DNA from 2 places in the Micromonospora musae genome. Region 2 is predicted to be linked to the other one. Evidence: riboswitches for the same ligand, from Rfam matches in the RefSeq annotation. Region 2 holds a riboswitch; the other holds the start of a gene.

The links. A riboswitch is a leader RNA that binds a small molecule or an ion and turns the genes downstream of it on or off. The one in region 2 is predicted to bind glycine.
Region 1: another riboswitch for glycine. It lies ahead of gcvP (aminomethyl-transferring glycine dehydrogenase); the one in region 2 lies ahead of D7147_RS06605 (amidohydrolase).

What each region holds. Positions count from the first base shown of each region.
Region 1 covers NZ_RAZS01000003.1:737,118-744,983, reverse strand. The annotation lists gene D7147_RS11490 (DUF5999 family protein) at 1-7, shown strand, start outside; gene gcvP (aminomethyl-transferring glycine dehydrogenase) at 123-2,942, opposite strand; glycine riboswitch at 3,019-3,116, opposite strand; gene D7147_RS11480 (NAD-dependent protein deacetylase) at 3,224-4,081, opposite strand; gene D7147_RS11475 (NAD(P)H-binding protein) at 4,148-4,798, shown strand; gene D7147_RS11470 (DivIVA domain-containing protein) at 4,815-5,498, opposite strand; gene D7147_RS11465 (globin domain-containing protein) at 5,551-6,726, opposite strand; gene D7147_RS11460 (group I truncated hemoglobin) at 6,729-7,127, opposite strand; gene D7147_RS11455 (MerR family transcriptional regulator) at 7,709-7,866, opposite strand, start outside.
Region 2 covers NZ_RAZS01000002.1:498,106-505,971, reverse strand. The annotation lists gene D7147_RS06625 (SDR family NAD(P)-dependent oxidoreductase) at 1-583, shown strand, start outside; gene D7147_RS06620 (SAM-dependent methyltransferase) at 802-1,617, shown strand; gene D7147_RS06615 (thioredoxin family protein) at 1,669-2,556, opposite strand; gene D7147_RS06610 (alpha/beta fold hydrolase) at 2,567-3,523, opposite strand; gene D7147_RS06605 (amidohydrolase) at 3,775-5,523, opposite strand; glycine riboswitch at 5,790-5,884, opposite strand; gene D7147_RS06600 (low temperature requirement protein A) at 6,024-7,181, opposite strand; gene D7147_RS06595 (TIGR02452 family protein) at 7,411-7,866, opposite strand, start outside.

The DNA of each region.
Region 1 (7,866 bases), on a different contig from region 2:
CGCCTGAGCGACCACACAGCGTCACCGCACGTCCGTCGACCAGGCTAGCCCCGATCCGGGGCCGCCGCGGCCGGGTCGACGACGCCGGGGCGGTGCGATCCGACCGCCCCGGCTCGCCGCGATCAGTCCTCGAACGCCTCCGGCGACGGGCACGAGCAGACCAGGTTCCGGTCGCCGTACGCGCCGTCGATGCGCCGCACCGGCGGCCAGTACTTACCGGCCCGGTCCACCCCGGCCGGGTACGCGCCCACCGACCGCGGGTACGGGTGCGGCCACTCGTCACCGGTGACCATCGCCGCGGTGTGCGGCGCGTTGGACAGCGGGTTGTCCCCCGCCGGCCACCGCCCGGCAGCCACCTCGTCGATCTCCGCCCGGATGGCGATCATCGCGTCGCAGAACCGGTCCAGCTCACCCAGGTCCTCGCTCTCGGTGGGCTCCACCATGAGCGTCCCGGCCACCGGGAACGACATCGTGGGCGCGTGGAAGCCGTAGTCGATCAGCCGCTTCGCCACGTCGTCGACGCTTACCCCGGTCGCCTTCGTCAACGGACGCAGGTCGAGGATGCACTCGTGGGCCACCAGGCCCTTGTTGCCGGAGTACAGCACCGGGTAGTGGTTACGCAGCCGCGCCGCCACGTAGTTCGCGGCCAGCACCGCCACCCCGGTGGCCCGCGACAGCCCCTCCGCGCCCATCATCCGCAGGTACGCCCACGGAATCGGCAGGATCCCCGCCGACCCGTACCGGGCCGCCGAGATCGCCGGCGAGCCGTCGGCCCGCTCCCCCGCCGGGTCACCCGGCAGGTACGGGGCCAGGTGCGCGCGCACCGCCACCGGACCCACCCCCGGGCCGCCGCCGCCGTGCGGGATGCAGAACGTCTTGTGCAGGTTCAGGTGCGACACGTCCGCCCCGAACTTCCCCGGCTTCGCGAACCCGACCAGGGCGTTGAGGTTCGCCCCGTCGACGTACACCTGACCGCCCGCGTCGTGGACCTTCGCGCAGAGCTGCGCGATGCCCGTCTCGTACACCCCGTGCGTCGACGGGTACGTCACCATGATCGCGGCGAGCGTCTCCCGATGCTTGTCGATCTTCGCGTCGAGGTCGACCAGGTCGACGTTGCCGTCCTCGTCGCAGGCCACCACGACCACCCGCATCCCGGCCATCACGGCGCTGGCCGCGTTGGTGCCGTGCGCCGACGACGGGATCAGACACACGTCCCGGTGCCCCTCACCCCGGGCCCGGTGGTACGCGCGGATCGCCAGTAGCCCCGCCAGCTCCCCCTGCGAACCGGCGTTGGGCTGCACGCTGACCGCGTCGTAGCCGGTCACCTCGGCCAGCCACCCCTCCAGCTGGCTGATCATCTCCCGGTAGCCGGTGGTCTGCTCCGCCGGCGCGAACGGGTGGATGTGCGCGAACTCGGCCCAGCTGACCGGCTCCATCTCGGTGGTCGCGTTCAGCTTCATCGTGCACGACCCCAGCGGGATCATGCCCCGGTCCAGGGCGTAGTCGAAGTCGGCCAGCCGGCGCAGGTAGCGCAGCATCGCCGTCTCCGAGTGGTGGCTGTTGAACACCGGGTGGGTCAGGAACTCCGAGGTGCGGGCCAGCGCCGCCGGCAGCGCGGCGTCGACGTCCCCGTCGACCCCGGCCACCCCGAACGCCGCCCACACCGCCGCCACGTGCGCGCCGGTGGTCGTCTCGTCGCAGGAGACCCCGACCCGGTCGGCGTCGACCAGCCGCAGGTTCACCCCCCGCTCGGCGGCCGCGGCGACGACCTCGGCGGCCCGGCCGGGCACCGTCGCGGTGACGGTGTCGAAGAACGCGACGTCCGCGACGTCCACCCCGCCGGCGCGCAGGCCGGCCGCGAGCCGGGCCGCCATCTCGTGGGTACGCCGGGCGATGGCCCGCAGCCCGTCCGGGCCGTGGTACACGGCGTACATGCCGGCCATCACGGCGAGCAGCACCTGCGCGGTGCAGATGTTGCTGGTCGCCTTCTCCCGCCGGATGTGCTGCTCCCGGGTCTGCAACGCCAGCCGGTACGCCCGGTTGCCGTCCGCGTCCTTCGACACGCCGACCAGCCGGCCCGGCAGCATCCGCTCCAACCCCGAGCGCACCGCCAGGTAACCGGCGTGCGGGCCACCGAAGCCCATCGGCACACCGAAACGCTGGGTGGTGCCCGCGGCGATGTCCGCGCCGATCTCCCCCGGCGCGCGCAGCAGCGTCAACGCCAGCAGGTCCGCGGCGACGGTCACCACCGCCCCGGCGGCGTGCGCCGCGTCGACCAGCCCCGCGTGGTCGCGCACCGCACCGGACGCCCCCGGGTACTGCAGGTGCAGGCCGAACAGCTCACCCGGCAGGGGTTCGGTCGCCAGGTCCAGCACCCGCACCTCGAGGCCGAGCGGCTCCGCCCGGCTGCTGATCACCGCGATGGTCTGCGGCAGCGCGTCGGCGTCGACCACGTACACGTTGCTCTTGCTCTTCGACGCGCGCCGCGCCAAGGTCATCGCCTCGGCCGCGGCGGTGCCCTCGTCGAGCATCGACGCGTTCGCGGTGGCCAGCCCGGTCAGGTCGGTGACCATGGTCTGGAAGTTCAGCAGCGCCTCCAGCCGGCCCTGGCTGATCTCCGGCTGGTACGGCGTGTACGCCGTGTACCAGGCCGGATCCTCCAGCACGTTACGGCGGATCACACCCGGGGTGTGCGTGCCGTGGTACCCCAGACCGATCATGGAAACGGCGACGGTGTTGCGGGAGGCGAACGCCCGCAGCTCGGCGAGCGCCTCCGCCTCGGTCGCCGGGTCCGGCAGGTCCAGGGTGCCGTGCCAGCGGATCACCTCGGGGATCGCCGCGTCCATCAACTCGTCGATGGAGCTGTGGCCGACGGTCTCCAACATCCGGCGCTCGTCGTCCGGGCCGGGGCCGATGTGACGGGTGGCGAACTCTGCGGTCATGGGCTGCGCTCCCGGGGGGCGAGGTCGAACAGGTCGGCCTCCCCCTCTGTCGCGCCCCGTGCAGCGCTCCACAGTGCCTGCCCACGAGGTCCTTTTGCCTGAGAGGTTCCGGGGAGGATTTGCCCCTTCGGCGCCGCCCGGGTACAGCTGGGCGGTCTCTCCCCCGTGGGTGTTACCGGCATGGTCAACGCTACCAGCGCTCGGGTTTCCGCCAGATTTCGTACCCCGGCCACGTGATCTTGCGCGCGGGTCCGGCCGGTGCCGTCCCGCGCGGGCGGGCCTCAGCCGGCGGCCACCGGCGTGACCGGCGTCACCGCCGCCGCGCCGACCGCCCGATCGGCCAGCGCGGGCAGCACGCGACCCAACGCCGCGTCCACGGTCAACGACGCGTACGCGTCCCCGCGGGTGGCCCCCTGGTTGACGATCACCACGGGGATGCCGAGCTTCGCCGCCCGCAGCACGAACCGCCGCCCCGACATCACCGTCAGTGACGAACCCAGCACCAGCAGCAGCCGGGCCCGCTCCACCAGGGCGAAGCAGCTCGCCACCCGCGGCGCCGGCACCGTCTCCCCGAAGAACACCACGTCCGGCTTCAACGTCCCCCCGCCGCAGACCGTGCAGTCCACCACGTGGAACCCGGCCTCCTGCGCGTCGTCGAGCTCCACGTCACCGTCGGGGTTCACCGCCGCGACCCGCGCCGCGAAATCCGGATTCGCCTCCCGCAGCCGCCGGTCCAGCTCCTCCCGCGAGACCCGGTTGCCGCAGTCCAGGCAGACCACCACGTCCAGACGACCGTGCAGCTCCACCACCTCGCGGCTGCCCGCCGCCGTGTGCAACCCGTCCACGTTCTGCGTGATCACCGCGTCGACCAGGCCGCCGTGCTGCAACCGGGCCACCGCCCGATGCCCGTCGTTCGGCCACGCGCGGGCCATCAGCCGCCACCCCACGTGGCTGCGCGCCCAGTAGCGGCGCCGCGCCAGCGGATCCCCCGTGAACGTCTGATACGTCATCGGGGTGTGCCGGCGCGCCGCCCCGCTGGGCCCCCGGTAGTCCGGGATCCCCGACTCGGTCGACAGCCCCGCCCCGCTCAACACCACGACACCGCCGCCGCTGACCCGCTCGACCAGCGCGTCGATCATCTCCGTCACGCCTCCATGCTGCCTCAGCGTCCACCGCCGCGCCCACCGGCGGCTAGGTTGGAAGGCATGCGCGTCGTCATCGCCGGAGGACACGGGAAGATCGCCCGCCTGCTGGAACGGGAACTCACCGACCGCGGCGACCACGCCGCCGGTCTGATCCGCGACCCCGACCAGTCCGCCGCGCTGACCGCGGCCGGCGCCCAGCCGATCATCTGCGACCTGGAACACGCGGACGTCACCGAGGTCGCCGGGCACCTCGCCGGCGCCGACGCGGTGGTGTTCGCCGCCGGCGCCGGGCCGGGCAGCGGTGCCGCCCGCAAGGACACCGTCGACCGGGCCGCCGCCGTCCTGCTCGCCGACGCCGCGCAGCAGGCCGGCGTCCGCCGCTACCTACTGGTCTCCTCGATGGGCGTGGAAGGTGAGCCGCGGCCCGGCACCGACGCGGTGTTCGCCGCCTACCTGCGGGCCAAGAAAGCCGCCGAGGACGACCTCGCCGCCCGAGACCTGGACTGGACGGTGCTGCGACCCGGCCGACTCACCGACGAGCGGCCCACCGGGCGGGTCACCCTGGCCCGGCGGGTGCCCTCCGGCGCGGTCACCCGCGCCGACGTCGCCGGCGTCCTGGTCGCGCTGCTGCACACCCCGGCCACCGCCGGGGCGATCCTGGAACTCGTCGCCGGCGACACCCCGATCGCCGAGGCGGTGACCGCAGGCTGACCGGCGACGCCGCCGGTCAGCGCTGGTGGTGTCGCGGCAACGCGGTCTGCTGCGCCCCGGCCGCCACGGCCTGCCCGACCAGGCGGTCGACGGTCCGCGCCAACTGCTCACTGCCGTCGTCGAGATGCCGCGCCGCCGCCTGCATGTGCGAGATCATCATCTCGCCGAAGATCCGCAGCGCCTCTCGCGTCGCCACGGAGTCGTCGAAGCTCGGCCCGGCGTTGCTGCGGTACTCGTTCACGGCCCGCTCCGCCTCCTGCCTCGCCTCCTCCACTGCGGCCTGCATGTAGCTCTCGTACTGGGTACGGGCGTACTCGGCGACCCGACGCGCGTAGTCGTGCGCCTGCGCGATGATCTGCTCCGCCTCCCGCTGCGCCGCGGAGAGGAGGTTCACCTCCTTCGCCGCCGGCATCGGAGTCGCCGTGTTCTTGCTCGGGATCACCCCGTGCCGGTGCAACTCCACCCGGTCGTTGAGCCGCTCGTTCTCCGCGCGGAGGGTCGCGAGCTGCGCCGACAACAGGTCGAGCTCGTCGGCGACCTGCATCCGGAACCGGTCCACGTCGGTGTTGTCGTAGCCGCGGCGGGTGAACGACGCCGAGGAGAACTCCCAGCGGCGCACCCGGTCGGCAGTCATCCGCACCTGGACACCGCCGGACACCTGCTGCATCCCGTCGTACCTGCTGATCGGGGTCGCGCTCACCGCACTGACCTTTCGTTAGCGGCCACGGCCGGCACGAGTCGACTCCTCGCGCTCACCGGGCACCTCGGGAGTTGTCAGGCGCGGACGCATCCAGCGCCGTCCGCCACGCCGGCCCGTACCAGTGCTTGCCGAGCCCCTCGTGGTGCAGCTGCCCCGCGTGGTAGCCGGCCCGAGTCAACGTCTGAACGGAGTGACCGACCATCTCGTCGGAACCGCACACGTACACGTGCCGGGACCGCCAGTCACCGTCGGCCAGCGCCCGATCCGCCGCGTGCACGAACTCGCCAGGCCGCTGCGGGTCCGCACCGACCACGTACGTCACCGTCAACCACGGGAACGACGCGGCCAGTTTCTCGATCGCATCCGTGTCGTAGAACTCCAGCCGCGACCGGGCCCCCACGTACAGGTCGACCCGGCGGCCGGAGCCCTCCGCGGCGACCTGCTCCACGATCGACTTCACCGGCGCCCAGCCGGTGCCGCCGGCCAGCAGCAGCAGGTCACTGGCCCCGGCCGAGCGCAACGTCAGCTGGTCGCCCACCGGCGAGGCCAAGTGCAGGTGGTCACCCACCGCCAACCCGTACACCAGGCGGGACGAGACCACGCCGCCGGGCGCGGCCCGCACGTGCAGCTCCAACGTGCCGTCCTGCCGCGGCGCGTTCGCCGGCGAGTAGTACCGCCACGACCGCACCGCCGGGTGCGACACCCCGATCGACTGCCCGGGCATGAACGGCAGCAGGTACTGCGGACGCAACGTCAGCACCGCCACGTCGAACGCCCGCCGCTCGTGCGCCACGACCTCGGCCACCCACCACGGCGGGGCCACCGCCTCCGCCGCCTGCGCGGCGTCGATCATCACCTGCGACACCAGCCCGTACGCGCCCGCCCAGTCCTGGGCCAGCTCGTCGGTCCACTGCTCGCCCAGGAAGTGCTGCAACGTGGCCAGCAGCGCCTCACCGACGGCCGGGTAGTGCTCGGGGCGCACCGCGAACTTCCGGTGGTCGGCGCCGAGGTCCTGCAGGAACCCGACGAGCCGGTCGACCTGGTCGACGTTGGTCACGATGTGCGCCAACGCGGTGACCAGCCGATCCCGCTGACCGGCCATGTTCGTGGGGAACATCTGCCGGGTCTCGGGATGGTTCAGGAACAACGCCGAGTAGAAGTAGAGCGGCACCTGGTCGCCGTGCGCGGCGACCAGGGACCAGCTCTGCTTGAGCCGTGCGACGTCCACGTTCAGGCGCCCGGACGGTTCCCGGTGGCCACCACCTGGTCCTGCACCTCACCGAGCACCGTACGCACGTGCGCCAGCACGTCGGCCGGCACCCCGAGCTGCGTCAGCACCTCGGTCAGGTGGGCACCCACCTTCGCGTAGTGCGCGACGGGGATGTTCATCGGCTGGTGCGCCTCGGCCAGGCCGCGGCCGGTGTACTCGTTCGGACCGCCGAGGACCACGGTCAGCATCAGCGCCAGGTGCCGGCGCTGGCCGGTCATGTCCACGTCGGTGAAGTAGCCGGCGAGCTCCGGGTCGGCGAGGACCCGGTCGTAGAACAGCTCGACAGCGGCCTTCACCGAGCTGGCACCGCCGATCCGCTGGTAGTGCGAGACGGGGGTGGTCTCTGACGTAACCGTCACGGTCTTTCCTTCCGAAGTGGAGGGGTGGCGCGAGGGGCAGGCGGTCCGCCGGCGCGACGGGTGACGCCCGGTGGGGCGACACCCGTATCCGGGCCAACCGCGTCAGGGACCATAGCGCGTCAAGCCGTTCCGGTCATGGCCCCCCTATCAAATTCCTGACACTGTCCACCACGGGCAGTGACGAAAACCGCTACCTCATGATCAACCAGAGGCGACTGTGACAGCACCCTCCGTGACCGGCATGCGCCGGCCGTCCACAACAGAACCCGCCGACAAACCCGCCCCCCACAGCCGCTTTACCCCCGCTGACCACCGCAGACGGCAGCTGCCCGATCGCCTGACCAGGATCATCCATCCCGCCACAACGGGCTCCACCGCCCGTACGACCAACCCCGCCGAACGGCCGACCACCCGACCCCGCCCACACCCATCTATACGCAGAGTCACCATGAAAATTGCAACAACCATCGGCGCGTCGCACACACCCAACGTCACAGAGCCCACCGGCCCAGCCCCGGCGGACACGAAAAAGGCGGGCGCGTCACCCGACGCACCCGCCACGAACCCGCAGCAGAACCCGCTCAGCCCGCCTGTCGACGCGCCCGCCGAGCCGCCAACTCGTCCCCCACCGACTCCGGCGCCACCGCCGGCTCACCGGCCTCCGCAGCCTCCGCGGCCGGCTCCGCCGGCAGATGCGACAGCGAACCCTGGATCTCCTTGAACGCACCACCGATCGCGA
Region 2 (7,866 bases):
GGCGCGCGCCGAGGAGGTCGCCGCGGAGATCGGCGGCGCGACCCGAGGGCTGGGCGCCGACCTCTCCCGACCGGAGACCATCGCCGCCGCCTTCGGCGACGTCACCGAGGTCGACAACCTGGTCATCACCGCCACCAGCCAGACCCCGAACAGCCTCGGCGCGTTCGACCTGGAGGCGGCGATCACCTCGGTGACCATCAAGCTGGTCGGCTACGCCGAGACGGTGCGGGTCCTGCGCGACCGCTTCCGCCCCGGCGCGTCGGTGGTGCTCTTCGGTGGCGTCGCCAAGGACCGCCCGTACCCCGGATCCACGATGGTCACCACCCACAACGCCGGCCTCACCGGCCTGGTGAAGACCCTCGCCGTCGAGATCGCGCCGTACCGGATCAACGCGCTGCACTCCGGCATCGTCGGTGACAGCCCGAAGTGGCGCGACATGCCCAACCACCCGCACGTCGCCCGCACCCCGATCGGCCGGCTCGTGACGATGGCGGAGATCGTCGACGCGACCGACTTCCTGCTGCGCAACGGCGGCATCAACGCGCAGGAACTCTTCATCGAGGGTGGGGTCCTGGCCGGCTGAACCCGGTCGACACAGCCGTGAGCCGAGCGGCCGCCGGGGATTCCCGGCGGCCGTTCGGCGTATCAGGTGCGGCGGCCGCCGGGGGGCTGCGCCGGAACGCACCCGGCGGTAGGGTGTCGGTTCATCCCTTGTGGACGTCCGTGCGGGGCCGGTGACCTGACGCCCGGCGGCGCGGGCGAGACCCGGAGGACCGCGCACTACCGACGGAGGGGACCGGCATGGTCGGTGCGAGCGACGAGAACGAGGCGAAGCCGGCGACCGCGGCCCGGATCTACGACTACTACCTCGGCGGCACGCACAACTTCCCGGCCGACCGGGAAGCCGCCGAGGCGATGATGCGGGTGCTTCCGTTGGGGCCACAGCTGGCCCGGACCAACCGGGCGTTCCTGCGGCGCGCCGTACGTCACCTCGCCGAGTCCGGCGTACGGCAGTTCCTCGACGTCGGCTCCGGCATCCCCACCGTGGGCAACGTCCACGAGATCGTCCAGCAGATCGCGCCGGAGACCCGGGTGGTCTACGTGGACATCGACCCGGTGGCGGTGGCGGAGAGCGAGGAGATCCTCAAGGGCAACGAGCTGGCCGCCGCCGTGCACGGCGACCTCCGCGAGCCGGCGAGCATCCTCGCGCACCCGCAGGTCAACGCCCTGCTCGACCTCGATCGGCCGGTCGGTCTGCTGTTGGCGGCCGTGCTGCACTTCGTGCCCGACGACGATGTCGCCTACGGCGCGGTCGACCGGCTGCGCGCGGCGCTCGCGCCGGGAAGCCACCTCGTGATGTCGCACGCGACCACCGACGAGGTACGGCACGACCAGGACGAGCTCGACGTCGCCCATGACATCTACCGGCGGCGCACCACGACCCCGCTCGGTCTGCGTAGCCGGTCGCAGTTCGAGCGCTTCTTCGCCGGGCTGGAACTCGTCGAACCGGGCGTGGTGTGGCTACCGCTGTGGCGCCCCGCCCCGGACGACCCGCAGTACTTCGCCGACGACCCCCGGCGTAGCGCCGGCCTGGGTGCCGTCGGCCGGGTCCCCTAGGTTCGCCGCGGACCCGGCCTGCTCGCCTGAGCGCCTCGGCCGCTCTCGCGGTCAGGGGCCGAAGGTGAAGACGTATGCGCGGCAGCCGGGCTCCTCGGCGACGAGGGTGAGCAGGTGGTCTCCGCGCGCCGCACCGGCGACGAGCCGGACCATGCCCGGCCGGTCGACGCGCACCACGCCGTCCGCGTCGACGTCGGCGCCACCGCGGTCCGCCACCGGCCGCCCGTCCAGCAGCACCCGCAGCGCGGCCCGGCCGGACGATCCGGGTTCGACGACGAGGTTCACCTCACCGGCGTCGAACGGCAGCGCGAGCTCGCCGGCGCCGCTCACGAGTTCGACGTAGTCCCCGCTGTCGCGCCAGTCGCCGGTCAGCTCGAAGGCGCCCGGCAGCCGCCGGTCGACGCCGAGGTACGTCTCCTCGGTCACCCCCGCGTACGAGGGCTGTTCGGTCGCCGCGAAGGTAGCCACCTCCGGGGTGACCGAGGGCAGCTCGACATCGGGGTCCCGGTCCACCAGGAGCTGCCGGAGCACCGCCTCCGTCCGGTCGTACTCGCCCTCCCCGATCCACCGGGCGACGCGCTTGCCGTCCGCGTCGAAGAGGTAGCGGGCCGGCCACGCGATGTTTTCGAGGGCCGACCAGACCGTGAAGTCGTCGTCGAGCGCGATCGGATAGCTGAGCTGGTGGTCCCGGATGCCCCGGTCGATGTTCTCGGCGTGCTTGCCGAATTCGAACTCGGGTGCGTGCAGGCCGATCACGGTGAGGCCCCGGTCGGCGTAGTCGCGGTGCCAGGCCCTGACGTAGGGCGCGGTGCGGATCCAGTTGATGCAGGTGTACTCCCAGATGTCGACGAGGACGACCCGGCCGGCGAGCGCGTCGGGTGTCAGCGGTGGCGAGTTCACCCACCGTCGGACGTCGAGGGGCGGCAGCCGCACGGTCACCGTGATCTCGTCATCCGCCGGCCGTCCCGCCCCGGTACGGAGCCAGGAACGTCGTCAGCGCCGCGAGCAGCTCCTCGGGCGCCTGCTCGGCGAGCCAGTGGCCGGCACCGGGAATGACCACGGTCTGCACGTCGTCGGCGAGGGCCGTCATGGCCTGCCCGGGGCGGTCACCCCAGCTCTGCTCTCCGCCGATTCCGAGCACGGGCATCCCGAGCCGTCGGCTCTTACGCTGCTCGTTCTGGGCGAGGGTGGCGTCCCAGGCGCGGTAGAGCCCGAAGCTTCCGCGCCGGACGTCGGGGTCGGAGTAGAGGTCGAAGTAGTACCGCAGCGCGTGGTCCGGCAGCGGCTCCCCTCCCTGGATGGCGAACTCGTAGCCGTAGAAGATCTCCTCCCGGCCGCTCACCAGCTGTTCGGTCAGCTCGTCGTCGACCCGGTTGAAGGCGATGTGCCAGACCTTGTTGTTGACCGGCGCGGGAAGGAACAGCGGCGGTCCGGAGGACACCTCCGGCGGCCCGGGGATCTCGGCGACGACCAGGCGCTCGACCCGGTCCGGGTGGTCCGCCGCCAGCGCGTAGGCGATGATGTAGCCGGTGTCGTGGCCGACGACGGCGAACCGCTGGTGGCCGAGCGCGTCCATCAGCGCGACCAGGTCGTTGGCGAGGGTGGCGCTGTCGTACCCCTCCCGGGGCTTGTCGGTGCGCCCGATGCCACGCTGGTCGACCGCGATGACCTCGAAGTCCCGGGCGAGCGCCGGCATCACCAGCCGCCAGGCGTACCAACTCTCCGGCCAGCCGTGCACCAGCAGCAGCGGCGGACCCGCACCACCGACGACCACGTGCTGACGCACTCCGCCGGCCTCCACGTAGTGGCTGGCGAAGGTGTCGGTGAAGCCGGCCGGGAGCTGCGGAGCCTGCGAGACGGTGCCGGGACCCTCCGCGACGGGGTACCGCGCCGAAGACGAGCTCACGACGATCTCCTTTCGCCTCGCGACCCGGCGCGCGACGAAGGCGCCGGCCCCTCACGCCGCAGGCCACCGAGGGTCATGGCAGGGTCAGCCTAACCAGGGCGCGGGCGCGGGCGAGCCGATATGCGGCTTTCCGGCGTCGGCGCGGAGACGGCCGATCCGGTGTGGTGTCGGGGCCGACCCCGACACCACACCGGACCAGGTGTCACCGCCGCGAGCCGCTCACGTGAACTTCGGCGGCGGCGCGGGTTGCGCTAGTCGAGCGGGGGAAGGTTCGACGGAGGCAGGTCCGGCCCGAGGTCCGGAGCGGTCTCGGTCGAGACGATCCGCCGGGGCGGCCACTTGACCCCGCGCGGGGGCCAGGACTGTCCGGTCCGCTGCAGGAACCACTTCGGCGGCTCGTAGAGCGGGAGCTGATAGTCGTTCGGCAGCATGCTCTTCCACTTGATCTTGGAAGTGCGTCGGTCGAACTCCTCCTTCATCTCGGCCAGGATGGTCGGCTGGGTCAGCAGGTCGACGGTGGTGGCCGCGAGGTACTTCGCGGCGGCCAGCATGGAGACGTGCCCCGGGTTCGCTGCCGCGGTGGCGGTGTGGTGCCACGAGTGGTTCTTCGTACCGCCGGGCTGGTGCGCGGTGCCCATGGAGATGGTGGGCACCTGCCAGCTGATGTCGGCGACATCGGTCGAGCCGCCACCCATGAAGACCGGTGATGGAGGTCGAAGTTCACTGATCGTGCCCGAGAAGCCGGTCTCCGCCGAACCGTTCGACCGCTGCAGCGCCTTGCCGAAGCGCTGGTCGGCCTCGGAGAACGTCGGCGGGCCGACCTGCGTCATGTTGGCGTACATCAGCTCGGCGCCGCGCTTGTTGCCGAGCTTGTTCCACACGCCGCCCATGATGCGGTGCTCCATCCGGGTGCCGGTCGCCAGCGCGGCTGCCTCCGCGCACTTGACGATCTTGTCCATCAGGACCTTCGAACGGGCCGGACTGCCCTCACGCGCGTAGTACCAGATGCTCGACAGCGTCGGGAAGACGTTCGGCGCCTGCCCCGTCTGCCGGATCGCATGGTGCATACGGGCGGTGTGCGCCATGTCGCTCTCGCGAAGGAACTCGGTGAGCATCGCCATCGCCGTGACCGCGTCCTGGGTGGACCTGGTCTCCAGCGGGGAGCCGCCGTGACCGTCGGTGCCGAGGAAGTGGAAGGCGACGCTGTACATCGCGTTGCCCGAGCTCCAACTGGTGCTGTTGTTGGTGGCCGGGTGCCAGTCGACGAAGGCGTCCAGCCCCCGGTAGACCCCCGCCTTCACCGCGACCGACTTACCGACGAGCTGCTCCTCCGCCGTGGAGCCGAAGAACTTGATGGTGCCGTCGAGGTTGCGTGCCTTCATGGCCGCCGCCGTCGCCGCCGCGGCGCCGGCAGCCGCGGCACCCAGCGCGCAGTGCCCGCAGCCGTGGCCGAAGCCGTACGTGGGGGCGTACGGGTCATGGTGGTAGACCAGCGGGTTGTGCTTCGGGTTCCCCTTCTCCTGCGACAACCCGGGCAGCGCGTCGTACTCGCCGCTGAAGCCGATCACCGGCTTGCCGGTGCCGTGGCTGAACGTGGCCACGAACGCGGTGGGCATGCCGCCCGCACCCCACTCGATCGTGAACCCGTTGGCCGCCAGGAACTGCGCCTCCGCCCAGGAGGAGTTCCACTCCGCCAGCGAGGGTTCCGCGTACTCCCAGATCCGGTCGTTCAGACCGGCGATCCGCTCCGACTGGCGGTCGATCCACGAGATCGCGGCATCCTTGGCCTGCGAGTCGACGGCGAGGTTCGTCGGCGGCTCGTAGTTGACGAGATCGGACGGCATCGTCTTCGGGTCGAGCGCGAGGTCCGACGCGGCAGCCAGGGCCGGGTCCGCCGCCAGCGCGGGGGCGATCGCCAACCCGGCGCCGGCCATGCCGAGCAGCCCCAGCAGGTCCCGACGGCTGTAACCCGACGGATCGAGATGATCGGTTTCGCACATGGTGCAACGCTCCTCGATTGAGAGCTGATCAACCGGCCACGCTGACGGGTCATCGACAAGCCCAGGGACGATCGGCGACCCGGAGTCACGGAGTCGCGTCGGGAGGAAGGGCTGGAGGGGGGATCGGAGGCATGACGATGAGCCGGCTGACCATTGGACGCGGCGGGCGCCCTCCGTCCCCACTGTCTGTGTACCTGAGAGTGTCCCCGGCTCTCGCCGGCTTCCCCCTTCGGTGAGCGGCGCATGCCGCTGCTCTCCAGTGGCGCCTCGGAACTGCAGTACTTGGGCCTGTGAGTTTCCGGGGAGGTTGCTCCTTCGGCGCCCCCCTTGGCCAGGGGGAGGACTCTCCTGCAGCTCCTCAAACGGCTTATTTGATCCAACGCAGAAGGCGGCCGAATGTCAACCCTCGTCCCATGGTTGCTCAGTCAAGGATTCGGCTGCCTTCGATGTCGACACGACGAAATCAGGTCGATGAAACCGCTCAGCGGATCGGCTCCGGACTATGCGGCAGCGTCGCGCCGACCCCGCCACGCATCCGTACGGGTCACGCCGAACAGGATGCCGGCGTTGACGATCACGACGAAGATCGGGGCCAGCAGCTTCAGCGCCGGCATCACCGCGATCATCAGCACCAGCCAGCCGATCCGGGATCGGGAGAGCCGGTCGAGGAGCTCGTACTCGAAGATCACCCGTCCGAGCAGGAACAGGAACGAGCCGCCGACCACGAGCGCGACCAGACCGCTGTGCGTGCTTCCGAACGGCTCGGCGAGGGCGAGGTCCACTCCGGCGGTCGTCGCGATCACCCCGGCCACCAGAACGACGTAGACGTACGGCGCGAGGCGCACCGCGCGACGCGGATGCCGGCGCACCGATTTCTCGACGAGGAGTTCGGTCCGGAACACGTAGATCTGCCACAGCAGCAGCGCCGCGGCGATAGCCGCCAGGAAGATGACGACCCGCGCGGTGGCGAAGCCCAGAATGCTGAGTTTCAGCGTGGAGGCCAGCACCAGGTCGCCGATCACCAGAATGGCGATCTGCTGGTATCGCTCGCCGAAATGCGGGGTCAACCGGTCGTACTGTTCGAGTGGAACCCGGCCCAGCCCGGGCGTCGGAAAGCGCAGCGCGGCGACGATGTATTCGATTACGAGGGCGGCAGCCCATAACGCTCGACGCAATTCCGGATCGGTGAGCGCGCCGGCCAGCCAGAGCAGCCCGGAGAAGGCGAACCAGAACAGGAACAGCTTCACCCGGAGCTGCGCGAAGTGCCCGCGCAACGCCCGCACCAGCATGAGCCCGCGGGCCAGGTGGATGCCGACGTACGCGCCGGCGAAGAGGAGACCATGCTCGGCGAAGGCGCTCGGAATGGCCGCCGCCATGAGGCCCACCCCGAGCATGCCGGTGGCGAGAACCCGTTGGATGACCCGCTCGCGGGGATCGAAGAAGTCGGTCGCGATCGCGATGACCGACCACGTCCACCAGGCGGCCAGCAGCAGGATTACCGTATTCGCCAGCCCACGCCAGGAGAGGTCCCGGGCCAACTGCATCGACAACTGCGCGAACGTGGCGATGTAGAAGACGTCGAGGAGCAGTTCCAGGAGCGTCGATCGACTCGAGGACCGGGGATCCCGGATCAGCCCCGACGGTCTCGCCCCGGTCATCGATCAGCCATTCCTGCCCTCGTCGCGGCCATTCGCGGCCGAACCGCTCCCTGCGGCCGAGGAAGCGGTGGCGCCCTTCAGGCTAGGCCCTCCCCCACGGCCGCACGTCCGGAAAGTCCGAACCTCCGCCCACCCCCGAGGTCCGCTGCTGCCGGACCTCCACCCGCAGCCGCCGGCCCCGCCGACGCCCTCGCACCGCCGACGGACGGGCCGCCGGGTGGCCGGTCGGCTAGCCCGCGGCGGCACCCGGGAGACGTTCCGCGAAGGCGCGGTACACCGGGGTGCCGGCCAGACCGTCGCGGATGGCGAAGACCACGAGGTCGAACCGGCCCACCGCCCGCAGCGCCTCGGCGAACGCGCCGGCGACCGTGGCCGGGTCGTTGCGGAACACCCCGCACCCCCACGCGCCCAACACGATCCTCCGGTGTCCGTGCGCGGCGGCCACCTCCAGCACCCGCCGGGCCCGCCGGGCCAGCACCGCCGGCACGTCGGAGGCGTGCTCGGGCTGGTTGCGGACGATCGCGCCGAGGTTCGGGGCCGCGGCGGTCAGGAACGACGTGCCGTACGGCTCGTCGAGCAGCACACCCTTGTCGTCGCGGAACACCGGCACGCCCGGCGAGTAGATCACCCGGTCGCTGTAGCGCAGATCCCGCTGGGCCCGGTGGAAGGCGTAGAAATCCGGCGC